One region of the Halonatronomonas betaini genome, then DNA from elsewhere that is predicted to be linked to it. Evidence: riboswitches for the same ligand, from Rfam matches in the RefSeq annotation. Region 1 holds a riboswitch; the other holds the start of a gene.

What was found. Region 1 has a riboswitch for FMN ahead of I0Q91_RS09950 (ECF transporter S component). Riboswitches for the same ligand answer to the same signal wherever they lie in the genome.
Region 2: another riboswitch for FMN. It lies ahead of ribD (bifunctional diaminohydroxyphosphoribosylaminopyrimidine deaminase/5-amino-6-(5-phosphoribosylamino)uracil reductase RibD); the one in region 1 lies ahead of I0Q91_RS09950 (ECF transporter S component).

What each region holds. Positions count from the first base shown of each region.
Region 1 covers NZ_JADPIE010000005.1:133,483-141,021, reverse strand. Annotated here, with positions in the region: gene atpA (F0F1 ATP synthase subunit alpha) at 1-128, shown strand, start outside; gene atpG (ATP synthase F1 subunit gamma) at 161-1,066, shown strand; gene atpD (F0F1 ATP synthase subunit beta) at 1,121-2,536, shown strand; gene I0Q91_RS09970 (F0F1 ATP synthase subunit epsilon) at 2,539-2,955, shown strand; gene I0Q91_RS09965 (DUF1028 domain-containing protein) at 3,166-4,032, shown strand; gene I0Q91_RS09960 (permease) at 4,034-4,567, opposite strand; gene I0Q91_RS09955 (hypothetical protein) at 4,569-5,051, opposite strand; FMN riboswitch at 5,194-5,312, shown strand; gene I0Q91_RS09950 (ECF transporter S component) at 5,365-5,940, shown strand; gene I0Q91_RS09945 (CPBP family intramembrane metalloprotease) at 6,056-6,880, shown strand; gene I0Q91_RS09940 (hypothetical protein) at 6,885-7,496, opposite strand; gene I0Q91_RS09935 (HD-GYP domain-containing protein) at 7,471-7,539, opposite strand, start outside.
Region 2 covers NZ_JADPIE010000003.1:312,053-319,591, forward strand. Annotated here, with positions in the region: gene I0Q91_RS06970 (thiamine diphosphokinase) at 1-658, opposite strand, end outside; gene ribH (6,7-dimethyl-8-ribityllumazine synthase) at 663-1,127, opposite strand; gene I0Q91_RS06980 (bifunctional 3,4-dihydroxy-2-butanone-4-phosphate synthase/GTP cyclohydrolase II) at 1,129-2,361, opposite strand; gene I0Q91_RS06985 (riboflavin synthase) at 2,379-3,047, opposite strand; gene ribD (bifunctional diaminohydroxyphosphoribosylaminopyrimidine deaminase/5-amino-6-(5-phosphoribosylamino)uracil reductase RibD) at 3,047-4,183, opposite strand; FMN riboswitch at 4,270-4,387, opposite strand; gene rpe (ribulose-phosphate 3-epimerase) at 4,477-5,124, opposite strand; gene rsgA (ribosome small subunit-dependent GTPase A) at 5,117-5,956, opposite strand; gene pknB (Stk1 family PASTA domain-containing Ser/Thr kinase) at 6,005-7,539, opposite strand, start outside.

The DNA of each region.
Region 1 (7,539 bases):
CAGATGAAATTGAGGAGAAGTTAAAAGAGGTTATTGCTGAATTTGCTGAAACTTTCTCAATTAAAGAAGAAAGCATTGTAGGCGATGTTGATGAGATTGAAGAGTCAGATGATGAATTAGCAGGTTAATTATTGAGTTAGAGAATAGAGGTGAGTAAGTTATGGAATCGATGCGCGATATTAAAAGACGCATAAGTAGTGTTGAAAACACTAAGAAGATTACCAGGGCGATGAAAATGGTTGCAGCTGCTAAATTGCGTAATGCTCAAGATAAAGCAGAATCAGCCAGACCATTTTTTAATCGGACCCGTGAAATATTAGAAGATATTGTTAAAAATACTGAGGAAACAGAAGACCATCCTCTTTTGAAAGCTCCAGATTCTGCTAAAGATTTGGCCTTATATATTGTTGTAACTGGAGATAGAGGTTTATGTGGTGCTTATAATTCAAGAGTGCTAAAACAGGCTGATCGTTCACTTTCGAAGAATCCAGGCCCTATAATTCCAATTGGGAAAAAGGGGTATAAGCATTTTTTAAGAAGTGATCAGGATATACTAACTAAATATGTTAATATTGATGATTATCCAGATTTCTGGTTTGCCCGCTCAATTACTGATGATATTTTAAATCCCTACATGGAAGAGGAAATCAACGAGGTTAGGTTAATATATACCCACTTTGATTCTCCATTAAATCAAACTGTTTATGAACTCCCCTTATTGCCTGTTATACCTCCAGGAAAACGGGGCGAAATGAAAACAGTTGCTGAGGAAAACAATGAAGGAGAGAAAATTGAAAAAGATCGCCAGGTTGATTATTTATATGAGCCATCAACCCAGGAAGTTTTAGATGAATTATTACCTCAGTATTTAAATAATATTATTTTTGCTGCATTACTAGAATCAAAAGCTAGTGAGTTTGGAGCTAGAATGACAGCTATGGACTCTGCAACTGAAAATGCTACAGAGATGATAGATGATCTGACTCTGTCATATAATAGAGCAAGACAGTCAGCTATTACAAAAGAGATTAACGAAATAGTAAGTGGAGCAGAAGCGCTTAAATAATTTTGATCAAAAATAGAAAATTTATTTTTAGTTGTAACAAAGGAGGAATTTAGCGTGAGTAATCAGAATGATACCGGCAAGGTAATTCAGGTTATTGGACCGGTTGTAGATATGGAATTTCCACCTGGAAAATTACCTAATATCTATAATGCAGTTAAAATTATAGATGAAGAAAAGGATATAGATTTAACCTGTGAAGTTATGCAGCAACTCGGAGATAATAGGGTTCGTGCAGTTGCGATGGATTCAACGGAAGGGCTTGTCCGGGGGATGAAGTCAATTGACCAGGATGCACCAATTACTGTTCCAGTTGGAGATGAAGTTTTAGGTAGAATCTTTAATGTTTTAGGTGAAACTATTGATGAACAGGGTGAAGTAGATGCTGTTGAGAATCATCCAATTCATAGAGATCCACCAGCATATGACCAACAGGCTACCAGTACAGAAGTATTTGAAACAGGAATAAAAGTTATTGATCTGCTGGCCCCTTATTCAAGAGGTGGTAAAGTTGGACTATTTGGTGGTGCTGGTGTAGGTAAAACAGTATTAATTCAGGAATTAATTAATAATATTGCTATTGAGCATGGCGGTTATTCAGTATTCTCTGGTGTAGGTGAAAGAACTAGAGAAGGTAATGATCTTTATCGTGAATTCCAGGAAGCTGATATTTTGGATAAAGTTGCCCTGGTATTTGGTCAGATGAATGAGCCACCAGGAGCTAGAATGAGAGTTGGTCTAACTGGTCTGACAATGGCTGAATATTTCAGAGATCAGGAAGGTCAGGATGTTCTGCTTTTCATTGATAACATATTCCGTTTCATCCAGGCAGGTCAGGAGGTTTCTGCGCTATTAGGCAGAATGCCCTCAGAGGTAGGTTATCAGCCAACTTTAGCTCAAGATGTCGGTGCTTTACAGGAGAGGATTACTTCAACTAAGAAAGGCTCAATTACATCTGTTCAGGCTATTTATGTTCCGGCAGATGACTTAACTGACCCTGCTCCTGCAACAACCTTTGCTCATTTAGATTCAACAACTGTTTTATCCCGTTCAATTTCAGAGAAAGGTATTTATCCAGCTGTTGATCCCCTTGATTCAACATCTCAGATCCTGGAGCCGAGAATAATTGGCCAGGAACACTATGATGTTGCAAGACAGGTACAGGAAATTTTACAGCAGTATAATGATCTTCAGGATATAATAGCTATTCTTGGTATGGAAGAATTATCTGAAGAGGATAAGGTTGTTGTAAATAGAGCAAGAAGGCTTGAGAGGTTCTTATCTCAGCCATTCTTTGTTGCTGAGCAGTTTACCAATGTTCCTGGTAAATATGTTCCACTAGAAGAAACTATTAAGGGCTTCAAAGAGATACTGGATGGTAAACATGATGATAAGCCTGAAGAAGCCTTCTATATGGTTGGTGGAATTGACGAGGTTGTCGAGAAAGCGAAAAAACTGGAAGCCGGTGATTAATTATGGCTAAAGTTCAATTGGATATAACGACTCCTAGAAGAGTTGTATATAGTAATGAAATAGATATGCTAATAGCAAGAGCTATTGATGGAAATATTGGTATTATGCCAGGCCATACACCTCTTGTGACTGCTCTGGAAAATTCTGTTGTCAGGGTAAAAAAAGATGATAAAGAAATTCCGATACCTATCAGTGATGGGTTTTTAGAAGTTAAACCTGATAAAATTAATTTAATTGTTAGAACAGCAGAATTGCCTGAGGAAATCGATCTGCAAAGAGCAGAAAAGGCTAAAGAACGTGCTGAAAGAAGGTTAAGAGAAGAAAAATCTAAACTTGACCAGGCCCGTGCTGAGGCTGCTTTAGATAGGGCTGTGAGCAGGATTAATGCGGCTAAATCAAAATCAAATAGATTTGATTAAAAAATTAAGGGACTAACTGTATTTAAAGCTGCAGTTAGTCTTTCATTTTTAAAACATAAATTAGTATTACTGATAATCGACTTTAATACCATTATAGTAGTGTTGGTGTAGAGTTGATGTAGGAGGGATAGCGTATCAAAGGTGGATCGAAACTGGACTTTAGCTGCAAAGAGGTTATAATTTAAAATTCCTAAATAGAGGTGAAGACTAATGAAAACTAAAAAGACTTCTACATTTTCAATTATTGGGTTTGATCCAGAGACAGAAGAACTTGGAGTTGCGGTACAGTCTAAATTTTTAGCTGCAGGTGCTATTGTACCATATATTAAAGCCGGGGTTGGAGCGATTGCAACACAGGCTCTTGCTAATCCAGCCTATGGACCGGATGGAATAGAATTACTGGAAAAGGGTCATTCACCATCAGAGGTCATTGAAATTTTAACTGAACAGGATGATGGTTCCAGACACCGGCAATTAGGTATAGTTGATATTAAGGGCCGGTCAGCAAATTTTACTGGTGATGAATGTCTTGATTGGGCCGGAGGTTTAACTGGAGAAAATTTTGCAGTTCAGGGTAATATTCTAGTTAATAAAGAAACAGTTGAAGAGATGGCAAAGACCTTTGAAAAAACGGAGGGTCGCCTTGCTGATAGATTATTAAAAGCTTTAGAGGCAGGTCAGGCGGCTGGAGGAGATTCAAGAGGCCAGCAGGCAGCAGCTCTGCTTGTATATAAGGAGAATGGCGGTTATGGTGGATTAACTGACAAATATATTGATTTAAGGGTTGATGATCATCCTGAACCAATAGAAAAGCTGGCCGGCTTATTGGATCTTTTCTACTTATATTTTCTAGAAAGTGATGTGGATCATGTCGAGCTAAAGGGCCAGCAATTGATTGAAGTTCAGGAATTATTGGTGGACTTTGGTTTATATGATGGACCTGTTGATGGTGAATTTAACCAGGATTTTGAAAAAGCTCTTAATAGTTTTTATTCCAGGGAAAACTTTGAAGAAAGAATTCCTGAAGGCAGGACTATGCCTTTAGATATACTTGAATATTTAAGAAGCAGAGTTTAAACTAAACATCGCTTGGTAAGTGATAATGGTATTGCTGAAATAATGATGCTAATATTATTGAGCTGATAACAACAAGGGGTAGAGATATGCCAATTCTTATTAATGTGAATTGCAATCCAAGTATTGAAGCTTCCATAATACTCATTGGAATCATAACTAATGAGGCTGATGTTATATAGGTGAATATTGAACTATAATCTGCCCCTTTATGATAAAGTGAATTAGCAACAGGAAAGGCAACAAATGTTCCGCCGACAGTTGTAGCTGCTAACAGGATTGCATAGATATGCTTTTTAATTCCAGAAGATTCTCCAAAGTTATTCTCAATGGTTTCTCTATCTACCCAGATTTCAAATAAACCAATAATTACAAATGCCGGTGGCAGGATTAGAATCATATCTCTGGCGAAAATCCAGAAATTTTCTCCCATTTCAATGCCAAGTTCGAAATTGATAATTCTTGAAATGATAAGAAATCCAATGAAAGCTCCAAAAATAATATAATTAGATGTATTGTTAGTTTTTTTCTTTTTCATTTTAGAATAACACCTCTCCATAAAATAAGCCCATAGATATTGTTATAATAGCTGCAATGATTAAACTTGCAATATTTCTATAAATTGTAGCTTTGGCCCCCATATATTCTTTTTCTACTGGATAGGTTACAATACCAACCATTTTTAAAGTGGTTACAAATGCTGCAATAACCATAAAGCTAACTCCTCTTGATAATAGAACTCCGGCCAGAGGATAGGCTATAAAGCCTGGCATCATTGTTATTGAACCGATGATTAAGCCCATTATACTACCGAGAATAATATTTTGATTACCTAAATATTCGACTATTAAATCTTCAGAAAATAGTAATACCAGTGAGATGATAACCAGTAATTTTAAATAGCCTGGCAGGATTTTCATAAACTTATTTTTGCCTCTGTTAATAGATTTTATTGTTTTTTCTCTGTCAAAAAAGAATGAAATTATTAATAATATAGCCATAATTACGTATAATGCTTGCATTGATTTTTCCTCCTTTTGTAGATACCCCTTGAGGGTAGTCTAATTACATTATAATACCCCTGTAGGGGTATGTATGTAAACTGGATTACAAATTTCTTGACAAAATAGATCGGCAATGATAAAGTAGGTATTAGAATTGAATATAAATCTTCAGGGCAGGGTGTAATTCCTGACCGGTGGTAAAGTCCACGAGCTTTTTTAAAAAGCAGATCTGGTGTAATTCCAGAACCGACGGTATAGTCCGGATAGGAGAAGGTTATTGAACCCTGGGATATAATCCAGGGATTATTTATTTTTAGGAGGAAATTTTAATATGAATTCATCGACTCAAAAAATGGTTAGACTTGCTGTTCTTGCAGCATTAGGGGTAATATTATTATCAATTATCCGTTTTCCAATAATACCATCGGCACCTTTTTTAGAATATGAACCGGCTGATGTTCCAATTTTGATGGCCGCCTTTTTATATGGCCCGGTATCAGGTTTCTTTGTTGCTGTGGTTGTGGCCTTTCTGCAGGCTGTAACTGTTAGCTCGGCCAGTGGCTGGGTTGGATTTATTATGCATGTGATTTCCAGTGGAACACTGGCTATAGTAGCCGGGCTGATATATAAGCATCACAGAACATATGCAGGAGGTATTTTAGGCCTGGCACTTGGAGTGATTGCAATGACTATTGTCATGATACCTGCTAACTTATTTTTTACTGTCCATTTTTGGGGGATACCGTCAGATGTGGTGAGGGGCATGATTGTTCCATCAATAATACCATTTAATCTGCTTAAAGGTGGGTTAAATGGAGTTTTAACAGTATTAATTTATAAGCCCTTTGTTTCATTTATCAGTAATGAAAATCCAGGTGTCGGTCTGGCCCGTAACAGATCAAATTAAATTGCAATATTAACTAATATAACCTCTGCCAGATTTAGCAGAGGTTTTTTGCAGGATAAATTCAATTAATAGTGAATTATAGATATAATAACTATTGAAATTGGAGGTTGTAATTGTGAATGGAAATAACCAGTTCAATCAAAATGCAATTGGTCTAAAGCGGGGGATGGGTTTTATCAGGCTGGCTATTGTTTTAAGCTGGTTGGGTTGGTTGCCAGGAGCTCTCAGTCAGGAGTCAATGGTGGAGAGTAATTTTGTAATGGGCTCTTATTTGTTAGGGAGGTTTTTGCTAATAGCTGCTGCTTTAATATTTATTTTTGTAAATTATAGCTCCAGGAGCAGAAATAGAATTCAAAAAGAGTTATTTACCAGCAGAAAATTTTCGATCAAATGGGCTGTGTTTATTATAATATTTCCATTTATATTTAATTTCATTACAGCCGGGTTTAGCAACCTTGTATTAAATAATGAGATATCCTATCTGTCCCAGATATCATTTGATAGCTTGTTTAATTTTGGTCCAGTTTTTATTCTGTTGTTGTTAATTCCTGCAATATATGAAGAGCTGGCCTGGAGAGGTATTGCCCTATATGAACTCCAGTCTGGATGGTCAGCAGTTAAATCAGGGCTTATAGTTGGGCTGGCGATGATTATCTGGCGTCTTCCTTTGTATTTAATAGAAGGCACAAGCCATTCTGCAATGTCGATCATTTCTATGCAATTCTGGTTTTATCAGTTAAATATCTTAATTCTTGCAATTATGCTTACCTGGATTTATAATAGGACAGGCAGAAGTTTGCTGGCAGTTATTTTATTTAATTTTACATATTATTTTACTGAGGAGGTATTTCAGTTTCCTGAGGGTGGCAACTATTTTCTGATGGCGCTATATTTAATATTTGTTATCTTTTTAATTAAAAGAGATGCTTTAGAAAGGTAGCCGATTACAATTGTTCAGAATAATTAATCTGTCTATTTAAGGCTTTAAGTGCTGCTTTTGCCGCTGCAAGGGGAAGGTTATTGTTGATATAAACAGCCCCTAATAATTTCTGGCCACTCTGAAAATTTCTGCCTAAAAAGATCTGAAGTTCAACCAAGACGGCATTGCCATCTTTGCCTGTCAGACAGACGTTTTCCATCTGAATATTGCCATTAATTAATTCATACTTTTCTATGACCTCTATCATTCCTTTAGCTGATAACCAGGCAATCCCTTCGACATTTGAGCCTTCAATAGATTCATTTTTCATTTCATTGCCGATTTTGAATTTGTAATTGCAGATAGGTCTATTATTTTCATGATAAACACTAATTAATTCTATCGCTCTTTCATTGTTACTGTCACTATAATTATTAAGTGAAGCAATACTGATTTTTTTATGATTTAACTCCTCGCCGGTTTCAACTAACACAATAGTTTCTATATCCCTGACTATTCTTTTGGGCATCCTTGTATCATCTGATATAATATGGACCTCATCAAGGTTATCTTCGCCAGTTAATCTGCAGGAAATAACTCCATCGATAGATTCAATTTGCTTTTTTAACTTTTTCATCTGTCATTATCCCTCCAATTTGCTCTTCTATTATTAATTCAAT
Region 2 (7,539 bases), on a different contig from region 1:
TAGAATTATCATCATGTAAAATATAGATTAATCTACCTTTACCAACCTTTATCTTAAAAACATCCCCAACGACTCTATTACTAATGCCTCTGGTATAACTTCTTAATAGATCAAGTCCTTCAATGTCATATTTAGTTCCACTAAGTGATATATTCTCAACCTTTTTATCTAAAGGCAATAATGATAAATGCCAGCCTTGATAACCTGAAATTTCTTTGCTTTTTTCAATTATTCCAATTTCAAGACCTTTTTCCTTAATGACAGCATCAATATTAAGATTCAAAGAATACTCAAGCAGATAAATATTAGCCAGTTGCTGATCAAACCTTCCACCCATACTACCTAGTAATATAATTGTATCACATTCTAACCTATTACAATAATCAATGGATAATTCACCATCTGTTTTATCTTTATCAACAGGATATCGCTCTAAAGTCACCTGTCTTTCCTTCCAGAAATCTAATTCAGCTTCAGTCAGCGAATCAAAATCACCAATTATATATCCAGGATCAATTCCTAAGCTTTCAAATAATCTGGCCCCTCCATCTGCTGCCAGTCTAATATCTGAACCATTAATAATATCTTTATAAAAGTGATCAGGGGAGTTAAATTCTCCATTTAATACAACTACTGCCTGACAATTATCAGAGCCCATTTTATTAAAACTGATTTAATAGATTGGCCATTTCCAGCATACCAACAGCTGCTTCAAAACCTTTATTGCCAGCCTTAGTGCCTGCTCTCTCAATAGCCTGTTCAATTGTATCAGTAGTTATTACCCCAAACATTACAGGTTTTTCAGTATCTAAACCGACTGTAGCAATACCCTTTGAAACTTCAGCACAGACATAATCAAAATGAGGTGTTGCCCCTCTAATTACTGCACCAAGGCAAATTACACCATCATATTTATCACTGGCTGCCATCTTTTTAGCAGTTAGTGGTATTTCAAAAGCACCTGGAACCCAGGCAATGTCAATATCTTCAGCTTCAACTCCGTGCCTGATCAAAGCATCCTTTGCTCCTGAAAGCAGTTTGCTTGAAATAAATTCATTAAAACGAGCAATTACAATTCCAACTTTTAAGCCTTCACCTAACAGTTTACCTTCATATACTTTAGACATTTTAATTATCCTCCTTTGGATTATCTTTAATCTCATTTGTATTTAAATTATGCAAAATATGTCCCATCTTATTCTTTTTAACTTTTAAATATTCTTCATTATCTCTATTAGGTCTAATTTCAAGAGGTACCCTATCAGTAATTTCAAGACCATAACCCTCGAGACCAACAACCTTTTTCGGATTATTAGTTATTAATTTAATAGATTTTATTCCTAAATCAATTAAAATCTGAGCGCCGATTCCATAATCCCTTAAATCAGCAGGGAAGCCTAAAGCGATATTGGCTTCAACAGTATCCATTCCTTCATCCTGTAAATGATAGGCCTTTATTTTATTGGCTAAACCGATACCCCGGCCTTCCTGGCGCATATATACAATTACACCCTCGCCATTTTCTTCTATCATTTCCATAGCTCTATGAAGTTGCTCGCCACAGTCACAGCGATTAGAACCTAATACATCACCAGTTAAACATTCTGAATGGATCCTTGTTAATACATTCTCCTTATCATGTAAATCTCCTTTAAAAATTGCCACATGTTCCATATTATCTACCATAGTTGAGTAGACCCGAATCTTAAACTCGCCATATTCAGTTGGCATATCAGCTTCAGCTTCCAAATTAATTAGCTTTTCCCTTTTCTTTTTATATTTTATAAGATCAGCAATACTAATTAATTTTAAATCGAATTTCTCAGCAAATTCTTCTAGATCATCTAATCTAGCCATCGAACCATCATCTTTGATGATTTCACAGATTACACCAGCAGGTTTCAATCCAGCTAATTTAGCCAGATCTACAGCCGCCTCTGTATGACCGGCCCTTCTTAAAACTCCACCTTTTCTGGCCTTCAGTGGAAATATATGTCCAGGACGATTAAAATCTCCTGGTTTACTTTCAGGATTCACTAACTCCTGAATAGTTTTAGCCCTCTCTTCAGCTGAAATACCTGTTGTTGTGGAAACATGATCAACTGAAACAGTAAAACCAGTCTGATGAGGATCAGTATTATTACTTGTCATAAGAGGAATTTCTAATTCTTCTATTCTTTCTTTTTCCAGTGGAGCACAGACCAGGCCTCTGCCCTCTTTAATCATAAAATTAATCGATTCTTTATCAGCCTTTTCAGCAGCCATCAAAAGATCTCCCTCATTCTCTCTATCTTCATCATCTACAACTATTACCATTTTACCTTCTTTGATATCCTGGATTGCATCTTCTATTCTATCCATTATTATCCTCCCTTAAATTATAGGTCATATCCATATTTTTGTAATTTTTCTTTAGTTAAAGAACCTGATTTATCATTACTTCCACCACTATTTTTTAGATAATTCTCTGTTGTATTCACAATATATTTGCCAAGTATATCAGTTTCCAGGTTTATAGTGTCACCAATTTTACTCAGATAAAAAGTTGTCTCAGACCAGCTCTCTGGTATTAGAGAAACTTTAAAAACTTTATCATTAACTTCAACAACAGTTAAACTTACTCCATTTACTGCAATTGAGCCTTTTTCAACGATATATTTTCCTAATTCTTCAGGATAGTCAATAGATAATACTCTGGCATTCTTTTCAGGTTTTATTTTTAAGAGATTTCCTGTACCATCTATATGGCCGGTCACAATATGCCCATCCAGCAAATCATTAACCCCTAATGATGGCTCTAAATTAACCTGACTGCCAAGACTGAGATCTCCTAAATTACTTTTTCTAAGAGTTTCAGGCATTACATCAGCCTTAAATCCAGTTGCTGTAAAAGCCACAACAGTTAAACAGACACCATTAACAGCAATACTGTCACCTTTGCCTGCAGATTCTACAACCCTTTCAGCTTTAATATCAAGTTGATATGAGCTGCCACCTTTATTAATTGCCTGAAGGGTACCAATTTCCCTGACAATACCGGTAAACATTAACTTTCACCTCTTTTAGGATAGGCTGTAATCAAAATATCTTCACCATATCTTTCAGTTTTATCTATATTAATTTTTTCAGATTTATAAATTTTATCTGGTGCAGCACCGGCAAAAACAGGAATACCATCATTACCACCAAGGATTTTCGGGGAAATAAAAATATAGTATTTATCTATTAAACCTGCTTTTAAAAAAGAATAATTAATTCTACTGCCGCCCTCTAACAAAATATTAATTAGATCAAAATTTATTAATTCTCTTGATAGATCATCGAGGTCAAGCTGATTATCTTCATTTAAAGCAAGCTCGATTACTTTCACTCCAGGTAATTCTTGAAATTTTGATTTTTTTACAGCATCGACATCAGGTCCAGTAAAAACTAAAATATCTGAAAGATAATTACCTTTTCTGGCTTCCTTAAACAATTTTGATTCAAGAGAAATTTTTAGGTTGCTATCAAGAATAACCCTGGTTGGCTGACTCACCTTTCCATCTAAATGCCGAACTGTTAATTGAGGATCATCAAGCTCAGCAGTTCCTCTACCAACTAAAACAGCATCTAACTTATGGCGTAAATAATGTGCATATTCCCGGGATTTTTCACCAGAAATCCAGCGAGCATCACCACCAGGCGCAGCAATATAACCATCAATAGTTTGAGCAACCTTCAGATTATAAAAAGGTCTTTTCTTTTCCATAAAATGAAAGAATGATTCATTTAATTTTCTGCCCTCTTCTTCCATCAATCCTGCATAAACCTCAATATCCTTTTCTTTTAATTGAGATATTCCACCACCTGCAACTTTAGGGTTAGGATCTCCATTAGCAATAAAAACCCTTTTAATTCCAGAATTAATCACTTTTAAAGAACAGGGAGGTGTTTTCCCATAATGACTGCAGGGCTCTAAATTAACATAGAGATCAGACCCTTTAACATCAGTATCTGCTGAATCAATAGCCATAACCTCAGCATGATCTTCACCAAAAGCAGAATGATAACCTTTACCAATGATTTTATCATCTTTTACGATGACAGCACCAACCAGTGGATTAGGACTCACAAAACCTTCTCCCTTTCTAGCAAGTTCCAGGGCTCTTTCCATATATTTATAATCCTTATCTCTAAACTCCATAAAAACTACTCCCCTCCAGCATTTCGTAAATAATCAGACATAAATAAAAGCCTTCCTAATTATAGGGAAGGCCTGGATATCTCTTGCAAGGCTAACTCTCATCCAGACTTTAACTGTCGGTATTGGAATTTCACCAATTCAACCCCGTTGGGCTTGTGGACTTTAACCACCGGTATGGAATTTCACCACTCCCCGTCAGCATAATATTCATTTTTAAAACCAATTAACTATACATATTAACTGTACATATTTTATCATAAATTAAAAACACTGTAAAGTCAGCCTAAAAACTGCTACTCTCCAGCAGCTCTAAACTTTTTAATCATTTCATAAGGATTTTCAGAACCAAATATTGCAGAACCAGCAATAATTATATCTGCGCCGGCCTCAATTACTTCACTGACATTATGAAGTTTTATTCCTCCATCAACTGCAATTGCCACATCATTATTTAATTCTTCTATCATAGAATTAAGCCTGGCAATCTTTTCAGTTATCTGTGGAATATATTTCTGACCACCAAAACCTGGATTAACTGACATTATCAAAACCATATCTAAATCAGGCAAAATTAATTCAATCTCTTTTAAAGAAGTCCCTGGATTTAAAGATACACCGGCTTTACAACCTGATTCTTTAATCCGTTGAATCAATCTATGGCTATGATTTGTCGCTTCAATATGAAAAGTTATATAATCACTACCTGCTTCAGCATATTCTTCAATATAATCTTCAGGATTAGAAATCATCAAATGGGTATCGAAAACCAGGTCAGTCTTATCTCTCAGAGCAGATATAATTCCTGGTCCAAAAGTCAAATTAGGAACAAAATGACCATCCATAATATCTAAATGAAGCATATCCGCATTATCTATAGTTTTAACCTCTTCTGCAAGCCTGGTAAAATCAGAGGCTAACAAAGATGGAGCAATTTTAATCATATTGCTTTCCCCTTTCCTCTAACATCTCAAAATATGTCTTATATGATTTATATCTTGAACTGGCAAGTTCGCCTTCTTCAACTTTTTCTTTTATTAAACAGCCTGGCTCATGAATATGATTACAGTTATTAAATTTACAATTACTCAAATACTTTCTAAACTCAGGGAAATAAAATTTCAAATCTTCAGCTTCAATGCCATCTAATTCAAGTGTTGAAAAGCCTGGAGTATCAGCAATCCAACCATCGCTATTCATCTTAAGTAACCTTACTTCCCTGGTAGTATGGGTTCCCCTCTTAAGTTTCTTGCTAATATCGCCAACCTTTAAGTTAGCACCAGGTATCAAAGTATTTAATAATGCAGTTTTCCCAACACCTGATGGCCCTGCCAGCACTGTTATACCTTTAGAAATGGCATCTTTAACCTCAATCATTCCTGTACCATTTTTTACACTTGTCAGAAAAACATTATAACCTGCATCTTTATATGCATTTATTGCATCATCTATCTCTGGATCTATTTCATCTACTAAATCAGTCTTATTAATAACAATTACAGGACTATAATCTAGAGATTCAATTAATATCAAAAACCTGTCCAGTAATTTAAAATTCACTTCAGGATTTTTAAGTGACTGAACAAGCAAAACCTGGTCTACATTTGCAACTTTCGGTCTCATCAGTAAGTCTTCCCGGGGCAAAAGCTCTTCAACCATTTCCTCTTTGACAACAACTCTATCTCCTGGATACATTTCTTCTCTAATTCTACCTCTAGGTTTACAGCGTTTTTCTTCTCCATTATCTAAATGGACAAAAACAAATCCACCAATCATTCTATTAATAGTACCCTTAAGCTCGATTTTTTAACTCCCCCTTAAAATCTATTCAAGTAACTCATCATAGATCAGATCATCTTCTCTATACAGTAAATACCTTGTAGAACCATAACTCTCAACCTCAATTTCAACCTGCTCACCTGGCTCAACCTGAGCTCTCCAGGCCATATAAATTCCAGTATCATCTTCTATCATCAGCCTGTATGAAGCAACCTCATTACCTGATCCAGTAAAACTAATCGTCCTATTTTTTATGCGATCATCATCAACTTCATTTTCATCTAAATGACCCTGAACCACATTACCCTGACTTACAACAAGATTAACTTCATCTCCTAAGAGATACTCCTCGCCAATCTCTGGGTCAGTATTAATAACCCGATTTTGTTCAATTTCATCAGAAAACTCATAATCTGTTTCACCAACAACAAAACCAAGTCTTTCCAGTTCTATAGTTGCCTGCCTGGTAGTCATTCCACTTAAATCTGGAATCTCTCTCCGCTCAGGTCCAGCACTTAGAATTAAATTAATACTTCTTGTAACTCTAATATTTTCACCGGCAGCTGGTTCCTGAGAATAAATATTACCTTCATCTATTTCAGAGCTAAATCTTTCTTCTTCAGCAATAGTATATTCAAAACCAGATTCTTCAATTATTTCAGTTGCCTCCTCAAGCTCAATTCCAGTTACATCAGGCACCTCTGCAATAGGTACATTCATTACTCTATTATATGCAAAAATGAATCCGCCTATTAATAAAGTTAAGATGCCGATACCAATCAAAGCATAAATTATAGGTCTCTTAATTTTTGAGGACGACTTTTTGCTTTTATTGCTTTTTTCTCTTTTACTTCTCTTATTAGTTTTCAATGAGCTCACTTTTTTGTCAGTTGAATTATTATCAAGCTCATTTATCTCTTTATAATTATGAATTTTTGTTCTTTCAAAAATATCTCTCCGTTTTTGATTTTTGTTTTCTCTTCTTAATCTATTAATCTTTGCCATAGCCTGAAGGAGTTCCTCTCTCATTTCCAGTGCTGAAGAAAATCTGTCATCTGGATCTTTGGCTAAAGCCTTTTTTATTAATTGATTAACTTCTTCAGGAATAGAATTATTATAATCGGAAAGATCTGGAACAGGTTCTTTTATATGTTTTAAAGCAACAGAAACAGCAGTTTCCCCTTTAAAGGGGACTGTACCTGTTAACATTTCAAAAAGTACAACCCCAAGAGAATAGATATCTGTCAGTGGTGTAATTTCTCCTCCTTTAGCCTGTTCAGGAGAAAAATAATGGGCACTGCCAACGACAGAATCAGTCATATCCAGGGTAACTGTAGAGCTGACTGCTCTAGCTATACCAAAATCAGTAACCTTAACCTGATTTTCAGGGGTCAGAATAATATTATGGGGCTTAATATCACAATGAACAATATCACTCTCATGGGCAACATTTAAAGCTGCAGCAATCTGAGAAGATATATCCAGTGCTTCAATAATCGGCAATTTCCCTCTTGCTTCAATAATATCCTTTAAATTCTGTCCGATTATATTCTCCATTATCAGGTAATGATAATTTTCAG